One region of the Paenibacillus sp. USHLN196 genome, then DNA from elsewhere that is predicted to be linked to it. Evidence: riboswitches for the same ligand, from Rfam matches in the RefSeq annotation. Region 1 holds a riboswitch; each other region holds the start of a gene.

What was found. A riboswitch is a leader RNA that binds a small molecule or an ion and turns the genes downstream of it on or off. The one in region 1 is predicted to bind cyclic di-AMP.
Region 2: it holds a riboswitch for cyclic di-AMP, as region 1 does, so the genes downstream of both, WFI24_RS02885 (3D domain-containing protein) here and WFI24_RS33360 (C40 family peptidase) in region 1, are expected to answer to the same signal.
Region 3: it holds a riboswitch for cyclic di-AMP, as region 1 does, so the genes downstream of both, WFI24_RS12230 (C40 family peptidase) here and WFI24_RS33360 (C40 family peptidase) in region 1, are expected to answer to the same signal.
Region 4: it holds a riboswitch for cyclic di-AMP, as region 1 does, so the genes downstream of both, WFI24_RS32110 (3D domain-containing protein) here and WFI24_RS33360 (C40 family peptidase) in region 1, are expected to answer to the same signal.

The regions. Positions count from the first base shown of each region.
Region 1 is NZ_JBBCYH010000028.1:27,975-32,027, forward strand. It holds gene WFI24_RS33350 (M1 family metallopeptidase) at 1-1,094, shown strand, start outside; gene WFI24_RS33355 (hypothetical protein) at 1,105-1,947, shown strand; cyclic di-AMP (ydaO/yuaA leader) riboswitch at 2,202-2,339, shown strand; gene WFI24_RS33360 (C40 family peptidase) at 2,343-2,813, shown strand; gene WFI24_RS33365 (GNAT family N-acetyltransferase) at 3,169-3,663, shown strand; gene WFI24_RS33370 (c-type cytochrome) at 3,814-4,053, shown strand, end outside.
Region 2 is NZ_JBBCYH010000001.1:667,786-671,838, reverse strand. It holds gene WFI24_RS02895 (ABC transporter substrate-binding protein/permease) at 1-491, shown strand, start outside; gene WFI24_RS02890 (amino acid ABC transporter ATP-binding protein) at 478-1,200, shown strand; cyclic di-AMP (ydaO/yuaA leader) riboswitch at 1,418-1,615, shown strand; gene WFI24_RS02885 (3D domain-containing protein) at 1,618-2,289, shown strand; gene WFI24_RS02880 (polysaccharide deacetylase family protein) at 2,403-3,197, opposite strand; gene WFI24_RS02875 (prenylated flavin chaperone LpdD) at 3,351-3,692, shown strand; gene WFI24_RS02870 (PspA/IM30 family protein) at 3,804-4,053, shown strand, end outside.
Region 3 is NZ_JBBCYH010000004.1:493,319-497,371, forward strand. It holds gene WFI24_RS12215 (hypothetical protein) at 63-392, shown strand; gene WFI24_RS12220 (hypothetical protein) at 512-730, shown strand; gene WFI24_RS12225 (carboxymuconolactone decarboxylase family protein) at 856-1,185, shown strand; gene WFI24_RS12230 (C40 family peptidase) at 1,283-1,747, opposite strand; cyclic di-AMP (ydaO/yuaA leader) riboswitch at 1,753-1,884, opposite strand; gene pelA (pectate lyase) at 2,304-3,266, shown strand; tRNA gene WFI24_RS12240 (tRNA-Leu) at 3,441-3,525, shown strand; gene WFI24_RS12245 (alpha-galactosidase) at 3,954-4,053, shown strand, end outside.
Region 4 is NZ_JBBCYH010000024.1:49,770-53,822, reverse strand. It holds gene WFI24_RS32115 (TatD family hydrolase) at 5-775, shown strand; cyclic di-AMP (ydaO/yuaA leader) riboswitch at 1,017-1,270, shown strand; gene WFI24_RS32110 (3D domain-containing protein) at 1,543-2,727, shown strand; gene rnmV (ribonuclease M5) at 2,883-3,428, shown strand; gene rsmA (16S rRNA (adenine(1518)-N(6)/adenine(1519)-N(6))-dimethyltransferase RsmA) at 3,433-4,053, shown strand, end outside.

The sequences.
Region 1 (4,053 bases):
GGGCAGCCTCACCCGATTTTGTCTATGCCGAGGAACCCTTCTCTGCACCCAATGTTCCTGGTGTACGAATCAAGCTGTACCTGGACCCTGCTCATCAGGATCTGAAAGAACGATATTTCCATGCCGCGAAGGCCGCACTAGCCAATTATAGCAAATGGTTTGGTCCATATCCTTACGCGACCTTATCCATCGTTGTTCCACCCAAAACGGGGAACGGTGCCGGAGGGATGGAATATCCCACGCTAATCACAGCCTTTGGCGCGGATGATACCACGCCAGGCTATGACCTGGAACGTACCGTAGTTCACGAGATTGGCCATCAATACTTCTACGGCATGGTTGCCAGCAATGAATTCGAAGAAGCTTGGCTGGATGAAGGGTTCACCTCTTATGCGGAAGACAAATTGATGGAGCAGGAATATGGACTGATCCCGAACCTGCCGGTACAATCGGGCCTAATTACGTCTCCTTCATCATTAACACAGGAATCCTGGAAGTTCGATTCTCAGAATGAGTATGCCGCCAATGTCTACACACGTGGCAAGCTTGTATTGCTCGGTATAGAACATCAAGTCGGGGCGAAAACGATGGAACGTATTCTCTCTACCTATGTGAAGAAGTACCGTTTCAAACACCCCACATCAGCTGATTTTCAGAAAGTTGTAGAGCAAGTAACCCGCACTTCCTGGTCTGATTATTTTGATCAATACATCTATGGTAACGGCATGGCTGATTTTGCTGTAGAGGATATTCGTGTCACACCTGTGCAAAAAGACGGCCAAACATTGTACGAGTCATCCGTGACGATCGTGAAAAAAGGGAGTGATTATAACGCTGTTCCTGTTCGCATTGCTTTTGAAGACGGGCATATCCTCACCAAGCAATGGAAGGGCAAAGAAGATCGCATCACCTATAAATTGACTCACACATCCCCTGTTTCCTGGGCCATGACCGATCCCCTATACACGATCGTGCTGGAGAACCGCCACATGAACAATTTCCTGAAATCCGGACTGGATGAGCGGGCGAAGTCCCGTTGGAGCATGAGTGTAACCAAACTAATAGAAGCCATATTCGGAGGTCTGTCATGGTGAGGTGGAAACGGTGAAAGCAAAAATACGTGAAGGTTGGTTTCTCGTCCGTCAGCATATGTTCATTGCAGCACTCTTATTTCTCTATCAGCTCATATGGGGATATTTCCTTTATCGAATGGTTCAATCGGCGGTCGTCCCACTACTCCTGCGCTATCCTGACCCTGATGCCGGAGAGTTAAGTACGCTTTTATTCAAAATGGAAAGCCAACTTAACCTGTCCACCCATCCGGAGGTTCATCGTTATCTGTGGATCCTGGGGGCTATGCTGTTGGTTCGCATGTTGATCAGCCCCCTCATTCAGGCAGGACTGCTCTACTCGCTTCAGCACTATAATAGTACAGAAGAGCGCATTCCATTCGTCCGCGGAATCAAAAATCTGTGGAAACCGATGCTGTTGCTCCACACCATACGTACATTATTGATACTTCTGCCCGCCTACTGGCTCGTGCCGAAGCTGTACTCCATTCTAATGGACGGATTTCATTCCCTTCAATTACTCTTGCCCGCCATACCTTATGTAGCTGCCTGGATCATATATGGCTGGATTATCCATCACATCCTGCTCTACATGCAGTTCGGTATTTCTGCACCGGAAGGAGAAGGTGGCATTCACGGCACACTCAAAGCGCTCTGGATTGCACTACGTCATCTCATCACCGTGATTGGCATTGCACTGCTACTGGGCGGTATTCATCTGCTTATCTTCGGGGCATTCACCTCAGCCTCATGGTTACTAACAGGACTCACTGGACTTATACTACAACAGACATATCCTCTTGCCAGATGTCTAATGAACCTGTGGAAAATATGCGCTCATTTTCGCTTATGGCAGTCCAAAACATCCAAAGGTTAGAGCAGGTAGTTTAAAAATTGTTACCATCGCATGTTAAACTCATGGCCTAATATGTACTTACAAATAGGCGAACCTCAACCTTTCCCCGTCAAAGGTCGAGGTTTTTTTTGCTAAATTTGTTGCTAAACGTTGCCAAATCAATACTCCTCTGTTACAATAATCGCAGTGAGTTTTTAGTAACAACTTTGTAATCTTTACATTCATATTTGTAACTACTTAAAATTAAATCGTCATTTCTTGATTTCGCAGGTGCATAACTAGCATAGCCAAATTCCTGGCACCTGGGAAGCGGGGGAACCAGTTATGGGTGAATTGATCTTGCTACAGAGGGATCATAGGGGACCTTCAACCGAATCCTTAAGCTAACCTCGCAGGCATTGGAAGGGGTATATCTCTTGTTCAAAAAGAAATTAACCGCAGCTGTACTTAGCCTCACATTCGCATTATCGCTTGGTGCAGGCAGCGCATTCGCAGATTCAAAAATGGATACAGTAATTGATTCAGCAATGGGAACTACATACAAAAGCGGAGGAACAACGCTTAACGGCTTTGACTGCTCCGGTTTCACACGGTATGTATTTGACAAATTGGGTATTGATTTGGCACGCCAATCCAGTTCCCAATTCGAAATGGGCGATTCCGTATCCCGCATGGAGATGAGAGCTGGCGATCTGGTATTCTTTAATACAACAGGTAAAGGCGTATCCCATGTAGGAATCTTTGTGGGGGATGGAAAGTTCGCACACTCCTCTTCTTCCAAAGGTGTTACGATCAGTGCATTGAGTGAAAACTACTGGGCCAATCGTTATGTTGGCGCTAAACGGATTATGAGCACGGACGCATATGAATCACTGGCCCTTGACTAGGGACAAGCTGAGCAACATGATGCTGTAACCATTAACCATACTGGAACAAAATAAGAAGCATAACAGAACCGCCCGGTACATTCTCCGCAGGAATGTATCCGGCGGTTTTTTTGTGCTTCATTCCCTGTTCACGTTGCAAGTAACACACGAGGCATATCCTGCGACATCAACAGCTTAACTTTACGTTCGTTTGTCCGTGCCCTTATGATGTTTTTACCCACCCCGTTATAATATAAACGAAATTACTGGAACTTTTGTTTCATTTTTTTCCCAAAGTTACAGACTTGCTAAAAGAACTGCTCTTTTGTAGAGTGGACTGAGGGTTTGGTAATGAATGAGAGGAGCGTGCAGATGTATGAATGAAGCCCCTGTGACGTTTCATGTTGTACCCATGCAAGAAGAACATGCGGAGCTTATCTGCAGTTGGCAATACGAGCCGCCTTACAATATTTACAGCTGGCTCCCCTGGGAGCAGATGAAAGGACTGGAAGTGGAATTTGGGGATGCACAGCTGCGGCAGGAACAATATGCGATTGTTCTAGATCAGAACGAACGCATATGTGGATTTGTTCAATACTTCCCCCTTCAAGACGTAACCCGGATTGGCCTCGGCATGCATCCAGAGCTGTGCGGTCAGGGTCAAGGGAAAGCTTTCGTCACCGCCATTGTACAGGAAGCCATTCGCCGGAACCCGACGAATGAGATTGACCTGGAAGTGCTGACTTGGAATGCCCGTGCCATTCAAGTCTATCTGAAGAGTGGATTTGTCACCCAGGATACATACGAACGACAGACCCCAAGCGGCTTAAAGCCTTTTCACTGCATGGTCTATAAAGGGCCTCGTGATTAGAATCCATTGCAAAATAACCAAATCTGCCCCTTGTTATGTGATTAGTTCAAAAAATTACCACAAAATGCTATGATGTAACTACAGGTTCCGTTATAATGATATGGATAGTTTCAGGTTAGATGATCTTTCATTCTGGAGGGGACATAAGGGATGCACAAATGGATCATGAGCGGGGTATTTTTTGCAGCATGCGCTTTAGCTATTGTTTTAATGTTTACGCTTCCAGGGAAAGAGGAAGTGGCTGAAGAAGCGAAACCAACCATGCCGGAAGTAACGATGGATGCAGGACAGGCTGAGGCACTGGTAAAAGCCAACTGTATTTCCTGTCACGGTGATCAGCTTCAGGGTGGCGTAGGTCCTGCTCTGGCAAACATCGGTAGCCAGGATGAT
Region 2 (4,053 bases), on a different contig from region 1:
TCGAAGTCATTCGGGGTACTCCGATGCTAGTGCAATTGATGATAATCTATTACGGATTGGCCCTGACATTTGGTATTAATTTTAGTCCCCTTCAAGCGGGTATTATCACACTTTCCATCAATAGTGGTGCCTATCTTGCGGAAATTTTCCGAGCAGGTATTCAAGGGGTGGATCGTGGCCAGTTGGAAGCAGCTCGCTCCCTCGGAATGGGCAGAGGTGCAGCCATGCGTTACATCATATTGCCACAGGCTTTCAAGGCCGTATTGCCGGCAATTGGTAATGAATTCATAACGATCATCAAGGAATCCTCCATTATCTCTGTTATCGGTATGGTGGACATTATGTATCAGGCAAGTGTTGTCAAAAACATTACGTACCAAGGAATGAGTCCGTTTGTTATTGCGGCAGCCATTTACTTTGTATTGACGTTCATTTTGTCCAAGCTGCTGGGACGACTGGAAAGGAAGTTGAGTGCAAGTGATAGACGTTAGACAATTACACAAATCTTATGGAAATAACGATGTGCTTAAGGGCATTAACGTGACCATTGGCAAAGGCGAGGTTGTCGTGGTCATCGGTCCTTCCGGTTCAGGTAAAAGTACATTCTTACGTTGCCTGAACCTCTTGGAACAACCTACATCAGGTGAAATCGATTTTGAAGGTGTTTCAATAACGGACCCCAAGCACAACATTAACGCGACTCGTGAAAAAATGGGGATGGTGTTCCAGCATTTTAACCTGTTCCCACACAAAACGGTGCAGCAAAACATTACAATTGCCCCAATCAAAGTGAAGAAGCAATCCACGCAGGAAGCAGAGAAAATTGCTGCTGATCTGCTTAACACTGTGGGCTTGTACGATAAGAAAGATACATTCCCGAATCAGCTGTCCGGTGGACAGAAGCAGCGGATCGCCATTGCAAGAGCATTGGCCATGCAACCGCATGTCATGCTGTTTGACGAGCCTACTTCGGCACTGGACCCCGAGATGGTTGGTGAAGTGCTGGATGTCATGAAACGCCTTGCAGAAGGCGGGATGACCATGGTCATCGTGACGCATGAAATGGGTTTTGCACGTGAAGTGGGAGACCGGATCCTGTTCATGGATGGCGGGGTTATTGTGGAAGAAGGAACACCAGATGAGGTGTTCGGAGCACCCAAAAATCCACGAACACGTGATTTTCTTGCTAAGGTACTCTAAATTCATGAATCAAATAGCGTTACTGACTTTATGTCGGTAGCGCTATTTTTTTATGCGTAATATCCACTAATGAAATCGAAAAGTAACTTTTCTGTTACCTAATATTATGAATCGGTGTATCCAACATCTCGAAATTATCCAGTATTCTTACAGATGATGACGTGCAGAAAATTATTTGGTAAGAATTACTACAAGTTCAGGTTACAAAATTGTGATATATTGAACTCTGCCGAAACTTCCGGACAGGGAGTGCGGGGGATGTAACAATGCAGATCGTGCAGGGGGAAGATATACGGCACACTGCTTGGGGTGAATTAGGGGTACATAATGATTCCAAATGTAACGAAGAACCTATAGGGTGGGCTCCTCATCCGAATCCGACAACTAACTTCGCAGGCACAATGAGGGAGGAAGACCATGATTAACAAGAAACGTATAGCCAAAACAGCAGTAGCATTATTGACAACAGCAATGCTTATTCAAGCCGTTCCGGCTCACGCAGATTCAGTTCATGTGGCCAAAGAGGGGGATACCTTCTACACCTTATCGAAACAATATGGAGTAGCACTTAACACGTTGGTTAAAGCAAATAACGACATTTCGCCTTACAACATTTATGGTGGTTTGAAAATTACAATCCCCGGCAAAGCAAACAAAGTTGCTGCTGCCGCTACGGAAAGCAAGGCTCAAGCGAAGACGGTTACCACAGCAAGCTTGGACGTTAACGCAGATAACAAAGTGGTTCAAGCCTGGGGCAAAACGTTTGATTACAGTAAAGCAGTGAATGTGAAAGCAACGGCATACTCTGCAGATCCGTCCGAAAATGGAGGATGGGGTCCTGTGGATTACTTCGGCAATGATCTTGAACTGGGTACGATTGCAGTTGATCCAAGTGTGATTCCGCTCGGAACCAAAGTATTGGTCACAGGTCACAGCCATCCAGGATTGCCCAAACAGGCTTTTGTAGCCACAGCACGTGATGTGGGTGGAGCAATCAAGGGTCACCGAATTGATATCTTCATTCCGGGTAGCAAGCAGTCCGTAAGCACATTTGGTTTTCAGGATATCGAGCTGTACATTCTGAAGTAGCAAGTAATTACATCTAATGAATTCAAACAGGGTGTCTGGCAGTCGCTAACTTGCGATTGAACAGGCACCCTTTTAACATTCGTAATCATTTCTTGACACGGATCATGGACATTCTAATCTTTGGCCTTAGGCAATCCCAACATTTCGTCCAACGTGACCAGTTCATATCCGCGGTGACGCAGTTCCTCAATGACTTCGGGCAGAGCCTCAATCGTGCCGTTCAGGTTAGAGCCCACACCGCCTCCTGCATGCTGCAGAACGATGGAACCAGGTTTCACGGCAGATAGGATATTATCTTTCACCTTTTCCTTGGAGAGGCCTTTCCAGTCCAACGAATCCACATTCCAGTTCACAATGCTATAATGCTGTCTGGCAGCCCATTTCAGCTGTTCCTCATTAATGTCACCATAAGGTGGCCGTATCATTTTGGGGGTATATCCCGTGAGGTGGTGAATAATATCGCCGGTATGTAAAATTTGTTTGCGAAAGGCATTCATCGACAGCTTACCGAATTCCGGATGATTATAGCTGTGATTGCCAACGATATGTCCTTCCTTAACCATGCGTTTTACCAGATCCGGATGTTTCTCAGCACGACTACCCACGATGAAGAAGGTAGCTCTGACTTTGTATTTTTTCAATACATCCAGCACCTGCGGAGTAAATCGTGGATCGGGCACATCATCAAAAGTCAGTGCAACCTGTTTGGTTGAAGGACCATTGGTTTTGAACGTATCGGCATATTTTTGACGTAATTGTCCCAATGTCAGTTGTTCTTGTTCCGCGGAATCTGAACCTGATACCGACTCACTTGGCGGGCTTGAAGCATCCCGCGATGAAACAACTGGAGCATGATACCCTCCGAGAAAAATAACGATAACCATCAGCATAATGAGGCGTACGCGCATAATAACGGCCTCCTTTTCCAAAATGACGTTCTCTTTGGTATGCCCGGGGTATCCATAAGTTATGCGTAGTGTGAGAATTTTCATTGCCGATGTAGCTCATGAAAGCCATAATTCCTCCATATATAACATATAGAGAAGGATAGGTGGATGGCTATGAGTACATATGATTTGAAATCGATACGTTTACAGGTGATTGAAGCAGGAGAGGATAAGGTTTTTCTCGTTACCGGAGGAAAGGCGCATATTGGCGCTGTAGCCACGTTCTATGTCGATCATGAGCGGGTTAGTGGGACTACGGTACATATTCCGGGTCATAAGGAACAAGAGCTCTGTGAACGGCTTGCCCGAAAAGCTGCCCTGCAGCTGAAAGTAACCGTTACGGTAATTATGGGTATCCATTTTGATTCCATTACACGGATGCAGATCGACGAAATCGTGCAGACTGCAGAGAGGTTGATGGAGGATCATCTGAATAAGGATAAACAATCTTCCTGACGTAAGAGCAATCGCATGTTTTGATTTTATTTGCTAAAATTGAAACGAGATGTAGATTCTTACGTATGTATAATTATATACGATGTAATATCGACTAGGAGGAATACCATAATGTCCATTTTCAAACGATTGCGTGATTTAACGATGTCTAACATTAATGCCATTATTGACAAGGCAGAAGATCCAATCAAGATGACGGACCAATATATCCGTGACATGCAAGAGGATCTGGAGGATGCGGAGAAAGCAGTAGCCGCACAGATCGCCATTGAGAAGAAATTCAAGCAGTTGTTCGAAGAGCAGGAAGCGCTTGTGAAGAAACGTGAAGAACAGGCGCACACGGCGGCACGTGCTCAGAACC
Region 3 (4,053 bases), on a different contig from region 1:
GCCTTTGCATGACCGCGGATTTCATTTATAATGGGGTTATGTTAGGGAGAGGAGGCAACACCATGGGGAACCAACCGGCAACAGAACAATTTTTTATTGATAAGCTGGCGGAATCGAAAGTTCATTTTGAACGTGCCCTGGATTGTAAACATACGGAATTCGATGACCTTTATCCCTATATGATTGAACATCCTCAATTTTTCTGGTACAAACGCTATGTTGCCTGGTCAGAATTACTGACGATTGTAGGCTTGTGCGAAGAGTTGTCCTTCTCTTGGAAAGAACAATTTACACCGCATCAAGTGGAGTACCTTGAAGAACGTGTGATGTCCGCCAAAGTGCTTGATTTTTGGTTCGAGAAGAACGACAGCAAAGAGCACGCGCAGCGGTAACTTTCAGTCGGGACATAATTTCGAATGACATGACAGTCCAATACAGTCACGTGAGACCTAAATGACTTTTCATTTAGGTCTCTTTTTGTAAATAAATTTGGATTATAGGAGCCATGAACATGATCAGTGATACAGAACTGGACGCTCTGCGTCTGTCAGGTGAGAAAGTAAGAGTAGTGAGGGACGAGCTGGAATCTAACGATGTCACAGGAATTGTAGTTGCCTGGGATGGCGAGCAGGTACTTATCCGTCGTCAGAATCGACGTGTCGTTAAGCTGGATCGTAATTACCGATATCAGTTGTTCAGCGAGCCGCGCCAAAGTTTACTTAGTGAGTAACGCTAGAACATGAACGTTTAATTGTTTGCAATTACCATGATTTCTTGGCATAAATGACTCACTCGGGTGAGAAGATAGGTACAGTGAGGATGATCTGTAACTATAGCCGAGAGGGTGTGCTGCAAATGACATTGATGAATGATAAAGTTCATGCCTACAAGGATCAGATTGGAGCATTAAGCGATGTGCTGCCAGGTGTGGTGAAGTCGTATCATGAGTTTACCGGAGAATGTTTTCAGCCAGGTGTGATTGATGCGAAGACAAAACAGCTGATTGCGCTCGGGATTGGACTATTCGCTAACAATGAGGTATGTACCTTCTACCATGTAGAAGAAGCTCGTGCCAAAGGTGCTACAGATCAGGAGATTATGGAGACCGTTGCAGTGGCTGGAGCTGTTGGAGGCGGACATGCTCTGTCTCAGGGTGCGATGAGAGTACAAAAGGCTTTACATTAAATACAGGTAAGGTAGTACAAGGATAGGTCCATACATGACTAGCTAAACAAAAGAGGAGGTTCCGGGTGATCCGGAGCCTCCTCTTTCTATATCATACCTATATTTTCCCTAACATCTTATCGTACATAAACTGTCCAGTTACCCGACGTGCTGTTACGTAACGATCATTGAAATATGGATTGGACAACTTGGTGATGCTTACCCCTTTACTGCTGGAAGCATGAGCGAATTGGCCTCCGCCGATATATACACCTGTATGTGAAATGCCTTTGCCCATCGTATTGAAGAATACCAGATCACCTGTGCGAATGTTACTTTTGGATACCGGAGTACCTGCTTTGGCTTGCTGCTGCGAAGTACGTGGCAATTCAATGCTGTATTTGTTGAAAAGATATCTCATAAACCCGGAACAGTCGAAGCCGGCCAGCGTCGTGCCACCCCACTTGTAAGGTATACCTGTCATGTTGTTCACTACGGAGTTAATACTGCTTGCCTCTGTGCTTGTTGCCCCGGATGTAAATAGTACGGCTGCTCCAAAAATGGAGATAATCAGTTTTTTCAAAATCAATGTTCTCCCTTCGATGCCTACGGAGTTAGCTAAGGGTTCGGTAGAAGGTTCCCTATATTTCCTATGTATAAGAATAATTCACCCAAATTGGTTCCCCCGTTTTCAAACATGAAACTCGGCAATGAATAATTAAGTTTTTGTAACTATTTGAAACTATATTGCATAAATGCGTAATTGTCAAACCCATTTAAAACCCTTCGTAGTACCCCAATGTTATCGGAATTACGGTTTTTATATGAAAGAGGGCATCAAGTTTGGGTATCATTCATGACAAAAACGTCATTATTGATTCGTTGAAGGTGATTTTGGATAAATGAATAGGTTTGTCATGAGTTAAAAGAACTATTCCGTTATGTAGAATTTAAGAGATTATATTCTTTAAGTTGCATATATTGACAAAAATCTATTTTTTGCATATTATCGTCTTATCCAATCCACATATTGGATGAAAATTGATTTTATTGTGCGATAAATTCAAATAAAGGAGGTTTGGGGATTCGTATCTTAAGTAAGGTAGAAGTGGAAGATTTATTAAAACAAACATAGGAGAGTGTTATCTTTGAAAGCAAAAAAAATAGTAACTTTTGTTCTAGCATGTACCATGGTATTCTCAGCCGTTGGAATGGCAGTTCTCCCTGTAGTAACGGTATCTGCTGCCGATGCATCAGGTACAACAGCAAGTATTTCCGATGTTTTGAAGAACCAGCTGCCAGATGGAGGTTGGAGAAAAGATTATAAACAAACCAGTGGAGAATGGGCGAAGTCCACGATTGACAACAAGGCTACATACTCAGAAATTAGAAGATTGGCGAAAGAATTCAAAAAGACGAATGATCCGCGTTACTCAGCGGCTGCAATTAAAGGAATCAACTTTTTGATCAATATGCAGTATTCGAACGGTGGATGGCCGCAAGTGTACCAAAGCTCCGGATATCACAAACACATCACTTATAATGATGATGCCATGATTAACGTTATGTACATGCTGGATGAAGTAGCAACGCGTAAAGGTGACTTCTCGTTTATCGATAGTGCCCTTGCCAATCGCAGTAAGAACTCTGTTGCTAAAGGTGTAGATGCGATTCTGAATACACAGGTCGTTTCAGGCGGTAAGCTGACAGCATGGGGACAACAACATGATTCCAGTTCCCTTAAACCGGCAAGTGCAAGAATCTATGAAGTACCATCACTGACGGCTGGAGAGAGTGTAACGATTGTTAAATTCCTGAAAACCAGACCTGCTAACGCTAAAATTACGGCATCCATTAACGGAGCTGAGGCATGGTTTAACAAAGTGAAGATTACCGGTTACAAGTATGAAAGAGCAAACGGAGACAGCAAAATTATCGCTGATTCCAAAGCTGCACCGATCTGGGCTCGTTTCTACGAAGTGGGAACGGATAAACCCATCTTTATCGGTCGTGACGGGGTCGTTAAATACAAACTAAGTGATATTGATAAAGAAAGAAGAGGCGGTTATGCTTGGTACGGTAACTGGCCTTCCAAGCTGTAAATAGTAAGGAGTCGAAGGTTTCATTGCGTCAATTCCTGGTAACTATAAGTAAAGCCCGACTCAGACATAGACCTCTGGTTCGGGCTTTATTGTTATTATTTTCATTGTTGACACGATAGATTCCGCATGATATATTATTTCTTGTCGCCGAGATTGCCTACGGAGATATAATATGCGGTCGTGGCGGAATTGGCAGACGCGCACGGTTCAGGTCCGTGTGGGCTAACCCCCCGTGGAGGTTCGAGTCCTCTCGACCGCATCATATGTAATACAAGAAGGTTCCTAGAATGGTATATTGCCACTCTAGGAACCTTTTTTCTTTGTTTATTTTATTTATCCATTAATGGATAAATTTTTGTTTTGCGATGGTTTGCACCTTTATTTCAGAGGGGGTAGAGATAATAAAGACGGGCGTTGAGACCGCAGAGGTCAACTATGGAACTCAGGGCTCGACCACGATTATAACACAGGTAACTGGGAGTAGGACACCGATTCACATATCATAAGTTTCTCTATATCTCCAGGACGTACCTACAGGGTCAAGTTGAGTTAAATCGCGTTATGGATCGGAAGATCGTTGCATGGAAAATGCTCTATTCGGTCTTTATAATGAGGGCAGACTTGGGTGGATGAGACATAACCAGCTCCGCTCAGGTCACAGCATGCAACAATAAGGAGGCATATGATGTGCTAACTAGTGATACAGCCGTACACGTGCAGCAACAGAATGTTAATCTTGTAAGCGTTACAAATGGGCACGTTAGCCTGGAGATCAATCTTGAAAATG
Region 4 (4,053 bases), on a different contig from region 1:
AACCATGATGCTTTTCGACACACATACACATCTGGATGCACCACAATTCGACGAGGACCGCGAGGACATGATTCAGCGTGCTGTGGATGCCGGAGTTGGTCGCATGATCAACATTGGCTTTAACCGTGAGACGATCCCGACCACCATGAAACTTGCTGAAACATATGATTTTATATATGCAGCTGTAGGGTGGCATCCCGTAGATGCGATCACAATGCAGGAGGGCGATCTGGAATGGATTGCATCTTTATGCAAGCATGAAAAAGTGGTTGCGATTGGTGAGATTGGGTTGGATTATCACTGGGATACTTCACCAAAGGAAGTGCAGCATCGCGTATTACGACAACAAATTGCATTGGCTCGTGAAGTGAACATGCCCATTGTCATCCATAATCGAGATGCGCACGAAGATATTATAAGAATTTTGCGCGAAGAGAAAGCTAGCGAGGTTGGTGGTGTTATGCACTCCTTCTCAGGCAGCTGGGAAACCGCGAAAAGTTGTCTCGATATGGGCTTCCACCTGTCCTTTGGAGGCCCGATCACATTCAAAAATGCAAAACAGCCCAAAGAGGTGCTGGCGAAGGTTCCGATGGACCGGTTTTTCATTGAAACAGATGCTCCATATCTGACACCTCATCCGTATCGTGGGAAACGAAATGAAACAGCGCATGTACGTCTGGTTGCAGAGGCAGCAGCGGAAATTAAAGGCATTTCGGTAGAGGAAATTGCTGCAATAACGACCAGAAATGCCATGGAACGATTTGGGATTCGTTAAAAAATTGAGTAAATCAGGTGAAAAAGGCAGGTAAGCGGAGGTAATTTGCTCTTTGATCCAAATAAATCAAGAATATTACAATATTTTAACCAAATATTCAGAAAAACGTACTTGATCAACGCTTTACAACATGCATCAAAACAGGATATCATCTTTTCAGTGAATTGTTGTGCGGAAAATTGGACAGATGTTCGGGGGATGAACAAAGGGACACTTTCCGATGAAACAACATTACTTTCATGAATCAGTCTCGCTGAGTCTCCGTTAACGGAGAGCGGGGGAACCAATAAGGCTTAAACAGCGGTGTATTTAGCTGCTGCGCATCATTCGCTGACCCAAAAGCAGCGAAAGGAATTGCGAAGCCATATTTGATTTCTTCTTTGGGTCTCGGGGTGAATTCAAGGGCGTCCGCCATGAGCGGATGACCCAAGATAGGGCGGCTCTCTTTCGCCCGAACCCGACAGCTAACCTCGCAAGCGGAAAAAGAGAGGCAACCTCGTGCATGAATTTCCGATATTCAAAATCATTCGGAAGCCACGAAAGAGTTCCTCTTACACTCTTTCTTTGGCTTTTTTTGTTTTTGAATAAAAGAAAGGTTGTCATCATACGGTAGGTATTCAGGAGGATGACATCATGTTGCGAAGATTGATTCATGGTGCAGAACCGGTCATATGGTCCGATCTGTGTTCTGTAGAAAAATTGGTATAGTCACGTCAAAGACATCATGCATTACTTTAGACGGCGAGGCTATGAAGGAGGACGGAGAAGTGGGCACATTCCAACCAGAAGAGACCCATGAGTCACGATCATCCAGTAAGTCTTTCGCGTTGCGGTGGAAGCATGAGAACATGCGTCAAATGGCATTGATCGCGATTTTCTCAATTGCGCTTACAATCATGATCTTGTTAGTCGTTTACGGTCAGGCCGGGAAACAAATTTCACTGGTTATTGATGGCAAAGCTCAGGTGGTAGAGACTCGTACAGGAATGCTTCAGGAAATGCTGGAGGAGCAGTCAATCACAGTCAGCCCTCACGATCAGGTATCCATTCCGCTCAATGGAGCAATTACAGATGGAGACCGAATCGTTATTGAGCGGGCCGTTCCAGTCAACATTACGGCAGACGGAGACACCAAGACTCTGTATACAACCGATTCATCGGTAGAAGATGCAATTCAAAAGTCAGGTATTCAAGTTGAAAATAATGATAAAGTATATCCGGCGCTTGGAACTGCTATCAAAGCGGATATGAAGATCCGTGTAGTGCGTGTAACAAAGCGTACAGTGGAAGTAGAGCAACCGATTGCTTACAAAGTAATTAAAACGGCTGACCCTAGCTTGTACAAAGGGGATAACCGTGTCGTTGTGAACGGCAAAGAAGGCAAACTTGTACAGCATATTGAAAAGGTATTCCAGGATGGAGAATTGGTCTCCAAAAAAATGGTTGGCAAATCGGTCGCGAATAATCGTGTAGATAAAGTGATTGCTGTCGGCACCAAAGCGAAACCGGTCGTGAAAGAACCTCAGATTCAGACAGTATCGGCTCAAACTTCTACAACCAAAAAGGCTACAACAACGAACTCGAAGAAAACATCTGCCTCGGGCAGCAAAGTAATTACCGTATCCGGAACTTCTTTTAAATACTCCAAAGTACTGAAGAACGTATCCATGACTGCCTACTCTTCCGAAGAGCCTGGCATTGGCACCAAAACAGCTTCCGGTACTCGTGTAACGGAAGGGCGCACCATTGCGGTTGATCCCAAAGTCATTCCAATTGGCTGGTGGGTATATATCGAGGGTCTGGGCTTCCGTCGTGCGGAAGATACAGGCGGTGCCATTAAAGGCAACAAAATTGATGTATATTATGACAGTGTGAAGCATGCCCTGAATTTTGGACGTAAGAAAGGCAAGACGGTCTACGTGATCGGCCCGGTGAAGCCGGAAGCGAACTAAAATCGTTTTACTTTGAAATGGGAATGCTATAAAATAGTTGCATGAATGATTCATGCGGAATATGCGGCGGAGGGGTCTGAATTCAGTCTCCCCCGCCGTTTGGCAGAGAAGAGGATATTCCTCTTCTTTTTGCGTTAGAAAGGAAGAAATGGAACATGATAAAAGAAGTGATTGTGGTGGAAGGCCGCGACGACACGGTAGCCATTCGCCGGGCTGTGGAAGCCGATACGATAGAAACAGGCGGATCAGCCATCAACCAACGCATTCTGAAACGGATTGCACTTGCTCAGGAGAGACGGGGAGTCATTGTACTCACAGATCCAGATCATGCCGGCGAGCGCATTCGTAAAATTATTGCGAATAAAGTTCCAGGCTGCAAGCATGCCTTCATTCCGGAGGCCGATGCGACGCGCAAAGGAGACATCGGGGTGGAGAACGCCTCACCAGAGGCGATTCGGCACGCGCTGGAACGCGTACATACTTCATACGAAGGTGCTCCAAGCCTCATCGATTGGGAGGACCTGATCGCGGCAGGACTCATTGTACACCCGCAGGCTGCCGCACGTCGTATGGAGATGGGCAATCTGCTGGGCATTGGATATTGTAATGGTAAGCAGTTCCACAAACGTCTGAGTGTATTTCAGATTACACGGGAAGAATTCTCCACAGCATTAGCGCAAATTGAACGCGAAGGATTGTGAGCATATGAAAGACATGGAAGAAACGATTGAAATTGCAACGCCCAAGCGAACCAAAGAGATTATTCAAAGACACGGATTCTCATTCAAGAAAAGTCTGGGTCAGAACTTTCTGATCGATCAAAATATACTGAACAAAATCGTTAATGCAGCCGATTTGGACGAGTCCAAGGGTGCGTTGGAGATCGGGCCGGGTATTGGAGCCCTTACGGAGCGATTGGCTCGGGTTGCAGGTCCTGTCACAGCCGTAGAGATTGATCAGCGCTTGATTCCAATCCTGGGAGAAGTGATGCAGCCTTATTCAAATGTACGTGTTCATCATGGGGATGTGCTGAAGCTTGATCTGGCTGAGTTGTTTAATACCGATTTTGCCTCCGTGGATAAAGTCAGTGTCGTGGCTAACCTGCCTTATTATGTAACGACCCCCATCATGATGAAACTGCTGGAAGAGAAGCTGCCGGTAGACAGCATCGTCGTCATGATTCAGAAAGAAGTCGCTGAACGTATGGCTGCTGCGCCGGGATCAAAAGACTACGGCAGCCTGAGCATTGCAGTTCAGTATTACAGTATGCCGGAGCTGGTTTGTATTGTGCCTCCTACAGTCTTTATTCCGCAACCTAATGTGGAG